3 linked regions of the Pelobacter seleniigenes DSM 18267 genome follow. The main gene of each other region encodes a partner of the protein of the gene in region 3 in a complex. Links are inferred from orthologs where the notes say so. Each region holds a gene or a part of one and is shown on either strand. Other genes may lie near its edges.

Region 1 (4,413 bases), 310 kb from region 3 along the record:
CGTTGGGCGGCTATGTGCAGATGCTTGGCGAAGGGGGCGGCGAGCAGGGTGAGGATGCCGAACTGACGCCAGCTGAGGCGGCCCGTTCCTTTGCCCATAAACCGGTTTCGAAGCGGTTGGCGATTGTTCTTGCCGGTCCGGCGATGAACTTGCTGCTGCCGCTGTTGATTCTGCCGGTGAGCTTTATGGTCGGGGTTCAGGTTCCCAGCTATTTTGATCAGCCCGCCTGTATCGGTTATGTTGTCCCGGATTCTAATGCTGCCACCGCCGGTTTTGTCGGCGGCGATTGTGTGGTGGGTCTGAATGGGCAGGCGATCCACAGCTGGAATGAAGCGAACAAGGCGTTTGTGAGCCAAGCCGGTGATTCTTTGCATTTCCGCATCGAGCGTAACGGCCAGACCCGGACCATTGAAATTCCCGCTGAAAATGACAGCCTGGAGGGAATGCAGGCGCTCGGGCTATTGCCGACTCAGGAAGCGCGGGTCGGAGCCATGGCTGCGGATATGCCTGCGGCACAGGCCGGGTTGCAGCGTGGTGACCTGATTCTGGCGATTGACGGACATAAGGTTTTTTCCTGGTACGATTTAAGAGGGATTATTCAGCAGGTCGGCAAGCAAAAGGTTCCGGTTTTGCTGGAGCGTGGAGGAAAACAGAGTGTTGTCGAGGTGACTCCGCAACAGCGGGCAGGGGAGGGGGAATACCTGCTCGGCATCGCTCCGTTGCAAAGTTTCCAATTGAAGCATTTCGGGTTTGCTGCCTCTATCAAAGAGGGGGCCAAGCGCACCTGGGAACTGATTGACCTGACAGTGGTTTTTGTGCAGAAGCTTTTCACCGGGAATGTCTCCGCCAAGAACATCGGCGGCCCGATCACCGTGGTTCAGATTGCCGGACAGGCTGCGCAGACCGACCTCGCGTCAATTCTGTCGGTGTTGGCTTTTATTTCCATTCAGCTCGGAATTCTTAACCTGTTGCCGATTCCGATTCTGGACGGCGGACATATCCTTTTTTACAGTATTGAGCTGATTTTACGTAGGCCTGTCTCCATCAGAGCACGCGAGATGGCGCAACAGGTCGGAATGGCCATGCTGCTGATGTTGATGGTCTTGGCATTTTATAATGACATTGTACGGCTTTGGGGATGAATAAAGATTTTTCACACACCAGAATCCTGGCTTTGGACACGGCTTCATTGACGGGCAGCGTGGCTTTGTGCCAGGGCGAAACCCTGGTCGCAGAATCCTTACTGAATGTACGCAGCACCCATAGTGAAAAACTGCTTGGGCAAATTGATTTGCTGCTGGGCGAAGCCGGTTGGGATCTTGCTGACCTCGATCTGCTCGCTGCAGTAACCGGACCCGGGTCCTTTACCGGGTTGCGTATCGGTTTGGCAACCCTCAAAGGGTTGGGGCAGGTTCTCGATAAATCGGTTGTTCCGGTTTCGGCATTGCAGGTCGCTGCGTTGGGTGCTCCTTTGGCCACAGTCCCGGTCTGTGCTTTTTTGGATGCCCGCAAAAAAGAAGTTTACACCCAGCTGTTCGATACCCTGACCGGCTCGCCGATTGCCATCGACCAGCCACGGGTCCTCCCGCCGCGCGTCCTGCTGGAAAAATTGCCGGGGCGGGTTGTTCTGGTCGGTGACGGGGTTTCCCTGTACCACGATCTGATTATTGATTGTCTGGGGGAAAGAGCGGTGCTGCCACCTGCTCCCGCTCATCAGCGGCATGCTTTTCAAGCGGCCTGGTTGGCCCTCCAGGCCTTCAAAGACGGCGCCGTAGGCAGTGCTGCCGAATTGCAGCCGACCTATATCCGTCCTTCCGATGCCGAATTAAACCTTCCCGCTAAGCCAGCTTCGGTTGTTTAATCTCCGTCGCCGGTCATGGAGAAGAGGGGGCAGCGGCCGGCACAATCGTGTTCCGTTTCTGGTTAGTAGTTGACAATCTTGAAGCGATTTGGTTATTTTGAGATAGCGATAACAAAGATGGTTTCGACTTAAGTTCTCTGGTCCGAACCACGGGGTTTCTGCTTTGGAGGCCTGCCTTTTTGCAACGTCATTGGGATTGAAAATTTGCACTCGGGGACGTAGCCGTATACGCCGCACCGGCAAACGGAAAGATCGTGAGACATTGTAAAAATCGGAGGGCTTTGAACAGGGACAGGTTTTAACCCAGCTACATGCGCGGAGGTGCCAATGGACATTGACCAAAACCTTTTGCAAGATCTTATCGAGAACAACCCCCGTTTCCGCATGCTTTACGAAGAACACGTCATCTTTGAAAAACAACTCACCGAATATGAAAAAAAAGCGTTTTTAACCCCTCAAGAAGAGCTTGAAAAAAATAAAGTCAAGAAAATGAAACTGGTTGGCAAAGACGAAATGGAAAAGATTGTCCAGTCCGTGACCGTCTGATTCCGTATCCCAGTTGTTGGGTGTTTTGATACAGCAAAGGGTTTAAGCATCGGCTTAAACCCTTTGCTGTATTTGAACCCCTGAGGACGGTGGAAAAGTATGAGTTCTTCGTTCCCGGGTGGCAGTGTTTGTACGTTATGTACATCATTTCCCCTTGACAACTGTGTCCCGGTCATGAAAAGTCTTCTGTTCCCGGGATATCAACGGCAAGACGATGGGGTTTTGGCCTGCCTGATCGGCAACTCGCGGAGAACGGGCGGGAGTAAGAGCTTTATTCGAGATCATAGTACGAGGTTTTTCAGGAGGCACAGATGGAGCTGACCGGGTCACAGATTTTACTTGAATGTTTGAAGCTGGAAGGAATCGATACCGTTTTCGGTTACCCCGGTGGCGCTGTCATCAATATTTACGATGATCTGTATGACTCCACAATCCGGCATATTTTGACCCGCCATGAACAGGCGGCGGTACATGCCGCAGACGGTTATGCACGCTGTACGGGCAAGGTTGGCGTTGTGATCGCCACCAGCGGGCCCGGGGCGACCAATACGGTGACCGGGATTGCCACTGCCTATATGGATTCGGTGCCCATGGTAATTATTACCGGGCAGGTGCCGACGCCGCTGATCGGCAATGACGCTTTTCAGGAAGCCGACATCTGCGGCATGACCAGAACCTGTACCAAGCACAATTTCCTGATCAAGGATATCCGTGATCTGGCCCGCACCATCAAAGAGGCTTTTTATATTGCCCGAACGGGTCGTCCCGGGCCGGTATTGATCGATTTCCCAAAAGACATTCAGGTCACCAAATACAAATTTTCCTATCCCGACCGGGTGAGTCTGCGTGGCTACAAGCCGACCTATAACGGGAACTTCCGGCAGATCGAGAAAGCGGCCAAGCTCATTCTGTCGGCCCGTAAACCGCTGCTCTATATTGGCGGTGGAATCAACCTTTCGGCCGCCAACGATGAGCTGCTCAAACTGGTCGAACAGACCAGGATTCCGGTGGCAACGACCTTGATGGCCATGTCGGCGTTTCCTCAGGGCCATCCGTCGGCTCTCGGTATGCTGGGAATGCATGGGACCTTCTATGCCAATATGTCGGTTGCCGAATGTGATCTGCTGATTGCCGTAGGCGCCAGGTTTGATGATCGCGTCACCGGCCGCATCGACTGTTTTGCCGAAAAAGCCAAAATTATCCATGTCGATATCGACCCGACCTCGATCCACAAGAATGTTGCGGTCGATCTGCCTATAGTCGGCGATCTGAAGGATGTTCTGGGAAAACTTTCCGGCAGTCTGAATCATAAGCAGGAATTGCTGGAAGATATGATCGAGGCGAGCAAGCCCTGGCGGGAGCAGATTGCCGGCTGGAAAGAGCGGCACCCGATGGAGTATCAGGGTTCCGATTCCATCATCAAGCCGCAGTTTGTCATCGAAAAAATCAGGGAGTTGACTGCGGACGATGCCATCATTGCCACCGAAGTTGGTCAGCACCAGATGTGGACAGCTCAGTTTTTTCAATTCAGCAGACCGCGCACCTTCCTGACCTCCGGTGGTCTCGGCACCATGGGCTTCGGGTTGCCGGCGGCTCTTGGCGCCCAAGTCGCTTTTCCCGACCGGCAGGTCATCGATATCTCGGGAGACGGTTCGTTTCAGATGAATTCCCAGGAACTGGCGTCGTTGGTGCAACATCAACTGCCGGTGAAAATTGCCATCTTGAATAACAATTATCTGGGCATGGTTCGGCAGTGGCAGCAGATGTTTTTTAATGAACGTTACAGCCAGACCCCCATGGAACTGCCCATCGATTTTGTCAAATTGGCTGAGGCATACGGTGCGACCGGGCTTGAGGCAAGTCGACCGGAAGAGGTGGCGCCGACCATTAAAAAGGCCCTCGCCACCGCCGGGCCGGTACTGATGAATTTCAAGGTTGCTCGTGACGAAAATGTCCTGCCCATGGTACCTGCGGGTAAGGCAATCCATGAAATGGTTCTGGCTTCC
Region 2 (4,255 bases), on a different replicon or contig from region 3:
CGAAAGAGGCCTCTGCCCCTTCAAACTGGAAGCCTTTATTTTCCAAATCCTTGATTTCTTCCAGAATTTCGAGGGTCACCGGATCCTGACTGTCTAGGGACAGGCCGCATTCCTCGGCTTTGGCCAAAATATTAGCGCGCCCGGAAAGGTCGGAGACCAGCACCCTGGTGCGGTTGCCGACCTGCTCCGGTCGAATATGTTCATAAGTCTGCGGATGACGCTGAATCGCGGACACATGAACCCCACCCTTGTGGGCAAAGGCTGAATTGCCAACATAGGGCTGATGTTTGTCCGGAGCAAGGTTGGCAAGTTCATAAATGTAGCGGGAAATTTTTCGCAGGTTTTTAAGCTTCTCGTCTGGCAAACATTGCAGCCCGGTCTTGAGCTGCAGAGCGGGAATGATGGAACAGAGGTTGGCGTTGCCACAGCGTTCCCCGAAGCCGTTCACCGTGCCCTGAACCTGGATAGCGCCGCAGTGGACAGCCATCAAAGAGTTGGCCACGGCACACTCGCTGTCGTTGTGGGCATGGATGCCCAGGGGAGTTGACACCGCCTTGCGCACAGCCTGCATAATGGCGGGGATTTCATGGGGCAGGGTCCCACCGTTGGTATCACAGAGCACAATACAGTCAACCCCGGCAGCAGCTGCGGCCTGCAGCGTTTTCAAGGCGTATTCAGGATTCTGCTTATAGCCGTCGAAGAAATGCTCCGCGTCGTAGATCACCTCGCTGACTCGCTCCTTGAGGTAGACCAGAGAATCATTAATCAATTCCAGGTTCTCCTCCAGGGAGATCCGCAAGGCCTCCTGGACATGAAAATCCCAGGTTTTGCCAAAGATGGTCACAACATCAGGAGTTGCGGCGACCAGCATCTGAATGTTGTTATCCTCGGCCGGGGTGATCCGCGCCCGTCGGGTGGAACCGAATGCGGCTATTTTACTATGCTCCAGGGTTTCGTTCTGCATGGCCCGGAAGAAGCTGATGTCCTTGGGGTTGGAGCCGGGCCAGCCGCCTTCGATATAATCGATGCCCAGTTCGTCAAGCTTCTTGGCGATGCGCACCTTATCTTCAACCTGAAAAGAGATATCTTCCGCCTGCGTTCCGTCACGCAAGGTGGTGTCGTACAGATAGATTTTTCCCATGCTATGGCATTCCTTGTCTGCCTTGCAATCTCCTGTCCGACGGAGATATTAGGAGCGGACCGGCGGAGGCAAGGATCGGCATTCGAATTTCAGCGGGGCAGTGTGCCTGAGGTGCTGGCTCTCCCCTCCTAGAGCCAGGTTGCCCATCATTCAGTTTTCTTCGATTTCCTTATGATCAAGACCGAAGGCTTCATGCAGAACCCGCACGGCCAACTCGGTATACTTCGCGTTAATGATGCAGGAAACCTTGATCTCACTGGTCGAAATCATTTCGATATTGATGCCTTCACGGGACAAGGTTTCAAACATGGTGCTGGCGACACCCGAATGGGAGCGCATGCCGACCCCGATGATGGAGACCTTGGCAATATTGTTGTTATGGCTGACCCCGCGGGCACCGATATTTGCGGCAATTTCCTCAATGATCTGAACCGCTTTTTTGGCATCCCCCTTGGGAACGGTAAAGGTCATGTCGGTCGCCCCTTCATGGGACACGTTCTGGATGATCATATCGACAGTGATATTGTTGTTGCTCAACGGGGTAAATATCTGGGCGGCAATTCCGGGATGATCGGGAACCCCGAAAATGCTGATTTTTGCTTCATCCTTGTTATAAGCGATACCTGAAACCAGTACGGTCTCCATCTCATGATCCTCCTTCATTACGAGCGTTCCCGGGCTGTCATCGAAACTTGAACGCACATGAACAACGACGTTGTATTTTTTGGCAAATTCGACACTGCGGATCTGCAGGATTTTGGCTCCCAGGGAAGCCATCTCGAGCATCTCCTCGTAAGAGATCTTTTCAATTTTCCGGGCGCTGGGCACCATGCGCGGATCGGTGGTGTAAACCCCGTCGACATCCGTGTAAATTTCACAGACATCCGCTTTCAGCGCGGCAGCGACCGCCACGGCCGAGGTATCCGAACCGCCCCGGCCGAGGGTGGTGATATTCCCTTCGCCGTCGGTCCCTTGAAATCCGGCGACGACAATAATTGTCCCGCTTTTCAGGTCTTCGCGGATTTTCTTGTCATCGATGCTTTTGATTCTCGCCTTGGCGTGAGCTTTGTCAGTGACCATGGGAATTTGATAGCCAAGATAGCTTTTGGCATTGTAGCCCATGGATTGCAGGCACATGGACAGTAATGCAATGGTCACCTGCTCCCCGGTTGACACCAGGACATCATATTCACGCTCGTTGGGAAATTCGCTGATTTCCTCGGCCAAAGCAACCAGACGGTTGGTCTCACCAGCCATGGCGGAAACGATCACCACGACATCGTTTCCATCATCGAAAGTTTTGGCAACCCGGCGGGCAACATTGCGGATCCGCTCCACGGTTCCCACCGATGTTCCACCATATTTCTGAACTACCAGAGCCATAACAGTTTTCATCCTCCTCACAGGAAAAGCCGACGGTCGACCGCAGTCCCCATCGGTATTTATAAAGGTTTGATTTTCCAGATTTTTTAACTTAATAGCAAGAAAAATCCGGAGACCCGAAAAGGAGTCGCCGCATTATTCGCTACTTTTGCTCGACCGCGGTCTCTACCACAAAGGCTCTCAGGCGCTCAAGCAGGGTCCGATGGTCCTCATCCTGAGCGGACAATTCAATCAGCCGCCGCTCATTGTCGAGACGTTGCAAGCGGACCCAAAGCCCACCCTGCAGGGTATCGCCGGTTTTTTCAGGCCATTCCACCAGCGCGACCCCGGAACCATAGGCATAATCATCAAAACCGATCTCAATTAATTCGTCCGGATCGGTCAACCGATAAAGGTCAAAATGATAAAGATCCAGCCTTGCCCGGTAGTGATTCATCAGGGTAAAGGTGGGGCTGGTGATCGGGATCCGCGCATCAACTCCCAGGCCTCGGGCAACCCCGCGGGCAAAGACCGATTTCCCGGTTCCCAGGTCGCCCTCCAGTAGAATCAGGGCCGGATCCTCCAACAGGCAGCCCAGCAGTCTCCCCAGTTCGCAGGTTGCCGCTTCATCGGAACTGGTAAACACCCAGGAGCTCACGCCTTCAATCCTCCATGGCCCGAATCAGGTCAAGCCGGGCCACGACGCCGACCATCTTGCCCTGCTCAACAACCGGCAACAGATGAACCTTGTGCTTACTCATCAGTCCTGCCAGATCGCGGACGCTGTCATTCGGGGAACAGGTCACCACATTCCGGCTGCACAGTTCCCCCACGGTGGTGGCGGTGACCCGGTCGACCTCTTCCTTGAACTTTTTCTCGCTGTCGAGATAAAAAACCCAATCGAACAGAGCCATGACCGTGGGAATATGCATCGGTCTCTGTTGCTCAACCAGGTCGGTTTCACTGATAACCCCGACCAGTTTGCCGTTTTCATCTAATACCGGCATATTGCTGTAACGGGTTTCGACAAATTTTTTAGCCAGTTCCTTGAGGCTGGTATCCGTTGTCACCGCAACGACGTCCGTTGTCATGATTTCTTTTGCTGTCAGCATGGTCAGGCTCCTTTCAGCAGTTCATGCCGTGCCACGGGCAAATGTGAGATCAGGTCGGTAGCAATCATCCCTGCCGTCCCGCTGGTCCCGGCGATCAGTTCCGCTGCCCGGCCGTGTAGCCAGGCCCCCAGAGAGGCTGCGGCAAAAGCATCCATGCCCTGGGCCAACAGACCGCCGATTAATCCGGTCAGGACATCGCCGCTGCCACCAGCGGCCAGTCCATCGTTGCCGGTGGCATTGATATCCACCCGGCCGTCCGCAGCCGCGATCACGGTCCGTGCACCTTTCAGCAACAGCACGACATTATATTGCGCGGCAAAGGTCGCCGCACATTCGAACCGATTCGCTTCTATCTCGGCCACACTCAACCCGCAAAGCCGGGCCATTTCACCGGGGTGAGGGGTCAGAACCAGGGGCGCACGGTCGGGTTGTTGCAGCAACTCCAGCTGTCCGGCCAGCAAGTTCAGCCCGTCGGCATCAAGCACCATTGGAACCCGGACATGCCCAATCAGCCAGCCCAGCAGACGGGCCAGCTCTGCACTCTGCCCCAAACCTGGACCTATGGCAACCGCCTGGCGTCCGTTCAACAGAGCTTGCAGTTGCGGGCGGGCGGCAAAACTCAGCAGACCGTCCTGATCAG
Region 3 (5,651 bases):
CCTGTTTGGGCTGTTGCGACCGGGTGACCGGGTGGTGACCAGTAGCGTTGAGCACAATGCCGTTGCCCGGCCTTTGCAGGCCTTGACGGAGCGAGATGTTGAGGTGGTCAAGGTTGCGGCTGATCCTTGTACCGGCCTTGTTGCCAGGGAAGATCTGTACCGCGCTTGTCTGGAACAGCCGACCCGGTTGCTGGTGATTAATCATTGCTCCAATGTCTTTGGAACGCTGCAGAATCTGGTCGGGCTGGGAAGTTGGTGCCATGAACATGGTGTCCTGTTGCTGGTTGACGGTTCGCAATCGGCCGGCGCGGTTCCCATTGACCTGGCCGCGCTCGAGATCGACCTGTTCGCCGCCCCCGGTCACAAAGGGCTGCTCGGACCGCAGGGAACCGGCTTTCTTTATTTACGGGAAGGGATCGAACTGACCCCGCTGCTTTACGGCGGCACCGGCGCCAATTCTCATTCTGTGCATCAGCCGGCCGAATTGCCGGAACGACTGGAAAGCGGGACCTACAATATGCCCGGTTTGGCCGGACTGCACGCTGCGCTGGAGTTCGTTCAACGAACCGGGATTTCAACGATTCGGGCCCATGAACAGGCCCTGGTTGAACAATTGGTCCGTGGTCTGGAGCAGTGCCCCGGGTTGACAATTTATGGCAGCAAGGATTTTTCCTTGAGAGGAGCCGCGGTTTCATTCAATATTGACGGTCGCGATCCGGCTGAGATCGGTTACTTGCTTGATCAGCAGCAGATCGCGGTGCGGGTTGGACTGCATTGTGCTCCGGATGCGCACCGCAGTATCGGTACTTTCCCCACCGGGAGTGTCCGAGTCAGTCCCGGCTACTTCACCCGGGAAGATGATATCGCCCGCTTTATCAAGGCCATTGACGGAATCAGCCGCTGCGCCGGGTCGCTCTGACCGGTTTCGGCCAGCTGTCCCGACGGGCTTTCCAGAGGATATTATTCGACTATGAAAAAACATTACGTTCTTGATACCAATGTGCTGCTTCATGATCCCCAGGCTATTCTGAAGTTTTCCGACAATCACGTGATTCTGCCGCTGACGGTGATCGAAGAGATTGATCGGTTTAAGAAAGATCAAAGTGAAACCGGCCGCAATGCCCGGCACATCTCGCGGATGATCGATGAGTTTCGTCTCCAGGCCAAACTGGTAGAGGGGGTTCCGCTGGAAAATGGCGGCGTGCTGCGGGTTGCGATCTATAAAGAAGAGCTGATGCAGAAACTGCCGCCGGAGCTGCGCGTTGATCGTGGCGATAACCGGATTATCGCGGTGGCCAAGGATCTGCAGGAGAATTCTCCGAACGGCCCGGTGATCTTCGTCACCAAGGACATCAACCTAAGGATCAAGGCGGATACCATCGGTTTACGCACCGAAGATTATCAGAATGACAAGATCCCGGTGGAAGATCTTTACACGGGGACGACCGAACAGCTGGTGCCGGCCGAACAGGTTGACCTTTTTTATGAGCAGGGGGCGCTGGCAGTGACCGGCGAGTTTTACTCCAATCAGGGGATAACCCTGGTTGATGAGACCAACCCCTCGCATACCGCCATCGGCCGCTACGACAGCGTCGGCAAGAAAATTGTTCCGTTGCTGAAAATTCCCAAAGAGGGAATTTGGGGGATTCACGCCCGCAACCGCGAACAGCAGTTCGCCTTCGATCTGTTACTGAATGACGATGTGCAGCTGGTCTCACTGGTTGGAAAAGCTGGCACCGGGAAAACTTTGCTTGCTATTGCGGCAGGATTGTTGAAAACTGCCGACGAAGGCGCTTATAATCGGCTGCTGGTGTCCCGCCCGGTGTTCCCCATGGGGCGCGATCTCGGTTTTCTGCCTGGCGATATCGAAGAAAAACTGTCTCCCTGGATGCAGCCTATTTTTGACAATGTGGAATTGTTGCTGTCCTCCTACGATGAAGCCGGCAAAAGAAAACGCGGCTATCGCGAACTTATCGACCTGGGCTTGATGGAGATTGAGCCGCTGACTTATATTCGCGGCCGGTCGATCCCCAAGCAGTACATGATTGTCGATGAAGCGCAAAACCTGACTCCCCACGAGATCAAGACCATTATCACGCGGGCTGGGGAGGGGACTAAAATTATTTTGACCGGCGACCCCTTCCAGATCGACAATCCTTATGTCGATTCGGCCAGTAACGGATTGACTTATGCTGTTGAACGACTGAAAGGGCATGATATTGCCGGACACACGACCTTAAGCAAGGGAGAGCGGTCGGCCCTGGCCGAACTGGCAGCGAATCTGCTGTAATGGAATGAATGGAATGATGAAATAACATGTTGCTGCTGGCTCTTGAAAGTTCCTGCGACGAGACCTCCGTCGCAGTTGTCCGCAATGGCGCGGAGGTGCTCTCCAACCTGATATCCTCCCAGGTTGATCTGCATGCGGTGTACGGGGGAGTTGTTCCGGAACTGGCCTCGCGCCGCCATCTCGAAGTGATCAATCCCCTGGTGGCTCAGGCGCTGGCGGATGCTGGTGTGAAACCGGGCCAGCTTGAGGGTGTGGCGGCCACCCGGGGGCCGGGTCTGATCGGCGCTTTGCTGGTCGGCCTGTCCTTTGCCAAGGCCTATGCCTATGCCCTGGGTGTTCCCATGATCGGGGTACATCATATTGAGGGTCATATCCTCGCCATTCAGCTTGAACGGCAGGTCGAATTCCCCTTTCTGGCCGCTGCGGTTTCCGGCGGGCATACCCATCTGTTTCGGGTCGACGGAATCGGCCGTTACCGCTTGCTGGGCCGCACTGTTGATGACGCTGCAGGGGAAGCTTTTGACAAAGTGGCTAAAATGCTCGGACTCGGTTATCCGGGCGGCCCGATTATTGACCGCCTGGCCAAGTCCGGGGATGACGGGGGAATCGTGTTCCCGCGACCGCTACTTAAAAAAGACAATTTCGATTTCAGCTTTTCCGGCATGAAGACAGCGGTATTGAATTATCTGCACGGACTTGAAAACCGGCCGGATGACCAACATATCGCTCAGGTTGCCTGTGCCTTTCAAACCGCGGTGGTCGATGTCCTGACCCGGAAGATCATCCGTGCCGCGCGGGCGGAAGGGTTGTGCCGGATTGTGGTGGCTGGCGGGGTTGCCTGTAATTCAGGTCTGCGTGCGACCCTGACCCGTTTGGCTGCCGAAAAGGGTCTTGAAGCTATCTTTCCATCTCCCGGGCTTTGCGCCGATAATGCCGCCATGCTGGCGGTGGCAGGGGATTACTACCTGTCGCGCGGACAGCGCTCCGGACTTGACCTGAACGCTGTTTCCAGCTGGCCGCTGGAACAGGTCCGGGGTTGAGGTTGTTCTGAGTTATGTGGCGACGCTGGGGTTTCTTCAGACAATTTAAATTGAATATGATTCGACTGGCGCGCATCCAGTCCGAACCGGATGCCGTCGCTCGCGGCATGGCCCTGGGTCTGTTCATCGGTTTTACACCGACCTTCGGGGTGCAGATCATCCTTGCTCTCTTGTTCGCTTTTCTGCTGCGGCAGAATAAGATTGCAACTTTTATCGGGGTCTGGGTGACCAATCCGCTGACCGCCCCATTCATTTACGGCCTTGAATACGAAATCGGCCGCGTTCTCCTCGGATACCCATCCATCGGCTCGCCTGATTTCAGTGCCGATCTGAGTTGGAAAATGGGTGTTCAGGTCGGCGAGCCGTTACTGCTTGGTTGCCTGGTGCTGGGCATACCGGCGTCCATCATCGGCTATTCACTGACCGTCAGATTCATTCCCAGCCTGCGCCAATGGAAAATTCCACGCTGGCCGCGCCGGCGCCAGAAACCTGAATAACCATGGAATATCGCACTAAAAAGCGTTTCGGTCAGCATTTCCTGCACGATCAGGGAGTGATCGACAAAATCATGACCGCCGCCGCCCTTGACGGCAGTCAGCGGGTGGTGGAAATCGGCCCCGGTCTTGGGGTCCTGACCGACCGGCTGTTGCCGCTGGCCGCACAGGTGGAAGTCATGGAGATCGATCGTGACCTGATTGAACGTCTCAACCAGCGCAGCGATCCCGGTCTGATCGTTCACGGGGGGGATGTCCTCAAGCTGCCCTGGGGAGAGCTGTTCAACCAGCCTCCTTATATCATGGTGGCCAATCTGCCTTACAATATTTCCAGTCAGGTGGTGTTTCGGATTCTGGAGTACCGCCATCTGTTCGAACGCCTGGTGCTGATGTTTCAGCGTGAGGTCGGTGAACGGTTGCTGGCTGCGCCGGGTAGCAAGGATTACGGTATCCTGTCTGTGCTCTGTCAGCTCTGGTTTGACCTGCGCAATGTCACCCTGGTCAGGCCCGGGGCCTTCAACCCGCCACCCAAAGTCGATTCCATCGTACTCCATTTTCAGCGTCGTGTTACACCGCGGGTCGACCCGGTTGATGAGGGTCTGTTCCGGAAGGTTGTCAAGGGGGCGTTTACCCAGCGCCGCAAAACCCTGCGCAACAGTCTGCAGGGGGCCGGTTTTATGGCCGCGGAGATCGACATCGCGCTGGACACAACCGGAATTGACCCCGGCAGACGGGGCGAAACTCTCCACCTGGAGGAGTTTTCCGCCCTGACTCGCGCTTTTTTTAGCCGCTCTTAAATTTTATTTGCTCTCTGACTTGATAAGCCTATTTCACTGGTCTATGATTCGAACGTCGCCGCGGGTAATTCCGTCCGTGGCTTGATCTTTTCCCCTTATTCAATGATGAAACAGGGAGTCGAGCATGAAGGTGACTGTGGCCCGCAAAGGTCGTACGTCAGAGCAGAGAGAGCAGCAGTTTCAAGATGAGAATATCGAGCAGGAGCTGAACCGTCTGGGTGAAACCAGGATGCTGTCCCTCAATCTCGAGCTGGCGCGCATCCTGCGCCAGGAGATTCCGTCCAACATCCTCAACCAGCTAAGCCTGGAGACACTGGTCCAGGACCTTGTTCAGGCGAGTAAGTTTCTGGAGCGAAGGGATGACAGAGTTAAGGTCCAAATGGTTCCGCAACAGGAACCGGGCCGTTATTACCTGTTTGCCAACTCTCCCGATGCCAACCATATCTTCTTCTCTCTACAGGAATTTCTTCACCGTCGTTCAATTCATTTCCGGGTGGTTTGTCACCCGATCCTTTCCGTTGATCGCAAAGGCCCGGTGCTGGAACGTCTGGCTGAAGCGGACAGCGAGTTGCCCAGGGAATCCTTTGTCTGGATCGAGCTGCAACGCTTCCCGGCGCGCCTGACCGAAAAACTTGAAAATGCCGTACGCACCGTTATCGCTTCCACGGTGCAGATTTATCAGGATCGTCCGGCCATGCTGCGCCAGTTTGCGGCACTGAATAATATCAAAGGGTTGGACCGTTATCGTGATCTTTATCAATGGCTACAGGAAGAAAATTTCATCCCGGTGGCCAGCCGTACCTTCACCTATGTGGCCGGAGCTCAAGTCGACGCTTTCAAAGAAGACAGCTCCCGGGCGCTTGGCCTGACCGATTTTTACGAGAACCCCTTTTATCAGGATACGACACCTGTTCCGCTGACTGCGGAAAAGGTCTTCCCGTTGCTTGGCCACGGCAAAGATGTCGATCTGGAAAAAACCGACCTGTATTGCCCGCTGCATCGCTTTGAGCGACTGACCTATCTGGGCTTT

What was found. Proteins that work in one complex are often made in the same cells at the same time.
Region 1: the proteins of tsaD (region 3) and tsaB are in contact, whole or in part, in a solved structure (PDB 4WQ4), measured with the Escherichia coli proteins. The link is inferred for Pelobacter seleniigenes DSM 18267 from one-to-one orthologs.
Region 2: the proteins of tsaD (region 3) and tsaE are in contact, whole or in part, in a crystal structure (PDB 6N9A), measured with the Thermotoga maritima proteins. The link is inferred for Pelobacter seleniigenes DSM 18267 from one-to-one orthologs. Residues at the interface, in WP_004082750.1 of Thermotoga maritima: Cys10, Asp11, Arg49, His50, Leu82, Gly84, Gly135, Gly136, Glu154, Thr155, Leu156, Asp157, Asp158, Ser159, Glu162, Asp165, Lys166, Arg169, Leu170, Tyr175, Lys213, Thr214, Leu217, Tyr218, Gln221, Arg222, Asn324; in WP_004082108.1 of Thermotoga maritima: Leu37, Gly38, Lys46, Lys57, Val59, Lys60, Ser61, Thr63, Phe64, Thr65, Leu66, Met67, Val69, Pro71, Tyr82, Arg83, Leu84, Asp86, Asp88, Phe89, Asp93, Ile128, Asp130, Glu131, Arg134.

What each region holds. Positions count from the first base shown.
Region 1 is NZ_JOMG01000004.1:363,215-367,627, forward strand. What follows is about bases 1-2,999. They hold tsaB (tRNA (adenosine(37)-N6)-threonylcarbamoyltransferase complex dimerization subunit type 1 TsaB), read left to right. Parts: upstream 1-1,138; coding sequence 1,139-1,861; downstream 1,862-2,999. Other genes in these bases: rseP (RIP metalloprotease RseP), read left to right, coding at 1-1,142; N909_RS0118590 (hypothetical protein), read left to right, coding at 2,189-2,407; ilvB (biosynthetic-type acetolactate synthase large subunit), read left to right, coding at 2,719-2,999. In the rest of the region: more of ilvB, read left to right, coding at 3,000-4,413. UniProt on the Escherichia coli protein: Required for the formation of a threonylcarbamoyl group on adenosine at position 37 (t(6)A37) in tRNAs that read codons beginning with adenine.
Region 2 is NZ_JOMG01000002.1:227,869-232,123, forward strand. Bases 1,415-4,255 are described here. They hold tsaE (tRNA (adenosine(37)-N6)-threonylcarbamoyltransferase complex ATPase subunit type 1 TsaE), read right to left. Parts: upstream 3,162-4,255; coding sequence 2,667-3,161; downstream 1,415-2,666. Other genes in these bases: N909_RS0103675 (aspartate kinase), read right to left, coding at 1,415-2,524; N909_RS0103685 (CBS domain-containing protein), read right to left, coding at 3,166-3,615; N909_RS0103690 (bifunctional ADP-dependent NAD(P)H-hydrate dehydratase/NAD(P)H-hydrate epimerase), read right to left, coding at 3,618-4,255. Outside these bases: cimA (citramalate synthase), read right to left, coding at 1-1,141; more of N909_RS0103675, read right to left, coding at 1,292-1,414. UniProt on the Escherichia coli protein: Required for the formation of a threonylcarbamoyl group on adenosine at position 37 (t(6)A37) in tRNAs that read codons beginning with adenine.
Region 3 is NZ_JOMG01000004.1:672,115-677,765, forward strand. What follows is about bases 1,501-4,323. They hold tsaD (tRNA (adenosine(37)-N6)-threonylcarbamoyltransferase complex transferase subunit TsaD), read left to right. Parts: upstream 1,501-2,316; coding sequence 2,317-3,330; downstream 3,331-4,323. Other genes in these bases: N909_RS0120070 (PhoH family protein), read left to right, coding at 1,501-2,290; N909_RS0120080 (DUF2062 domain-containing protein), read left to right, coding at 3,345-3,827; rsmA (16S rRNA (adenine(1518)-N(6)/adenine(1519)-N(6))-dimethyltransferase RsmA), read left to right, coding at 3,830-4,323. Outside these bases: N909_RS0120065 (aminotransferase class V-fold PLP-dependent enzyme), read left to right, coding at 1-919; more of N909_RS0120070, read left to right, coding at 971-1,500; more of rsmA, read left to right, coding at 4,324-4,621; N909_RS0120090 (NAD-glutamate dehydrogenase domain-containing protein), read left to right, coding at 4,746-5,651.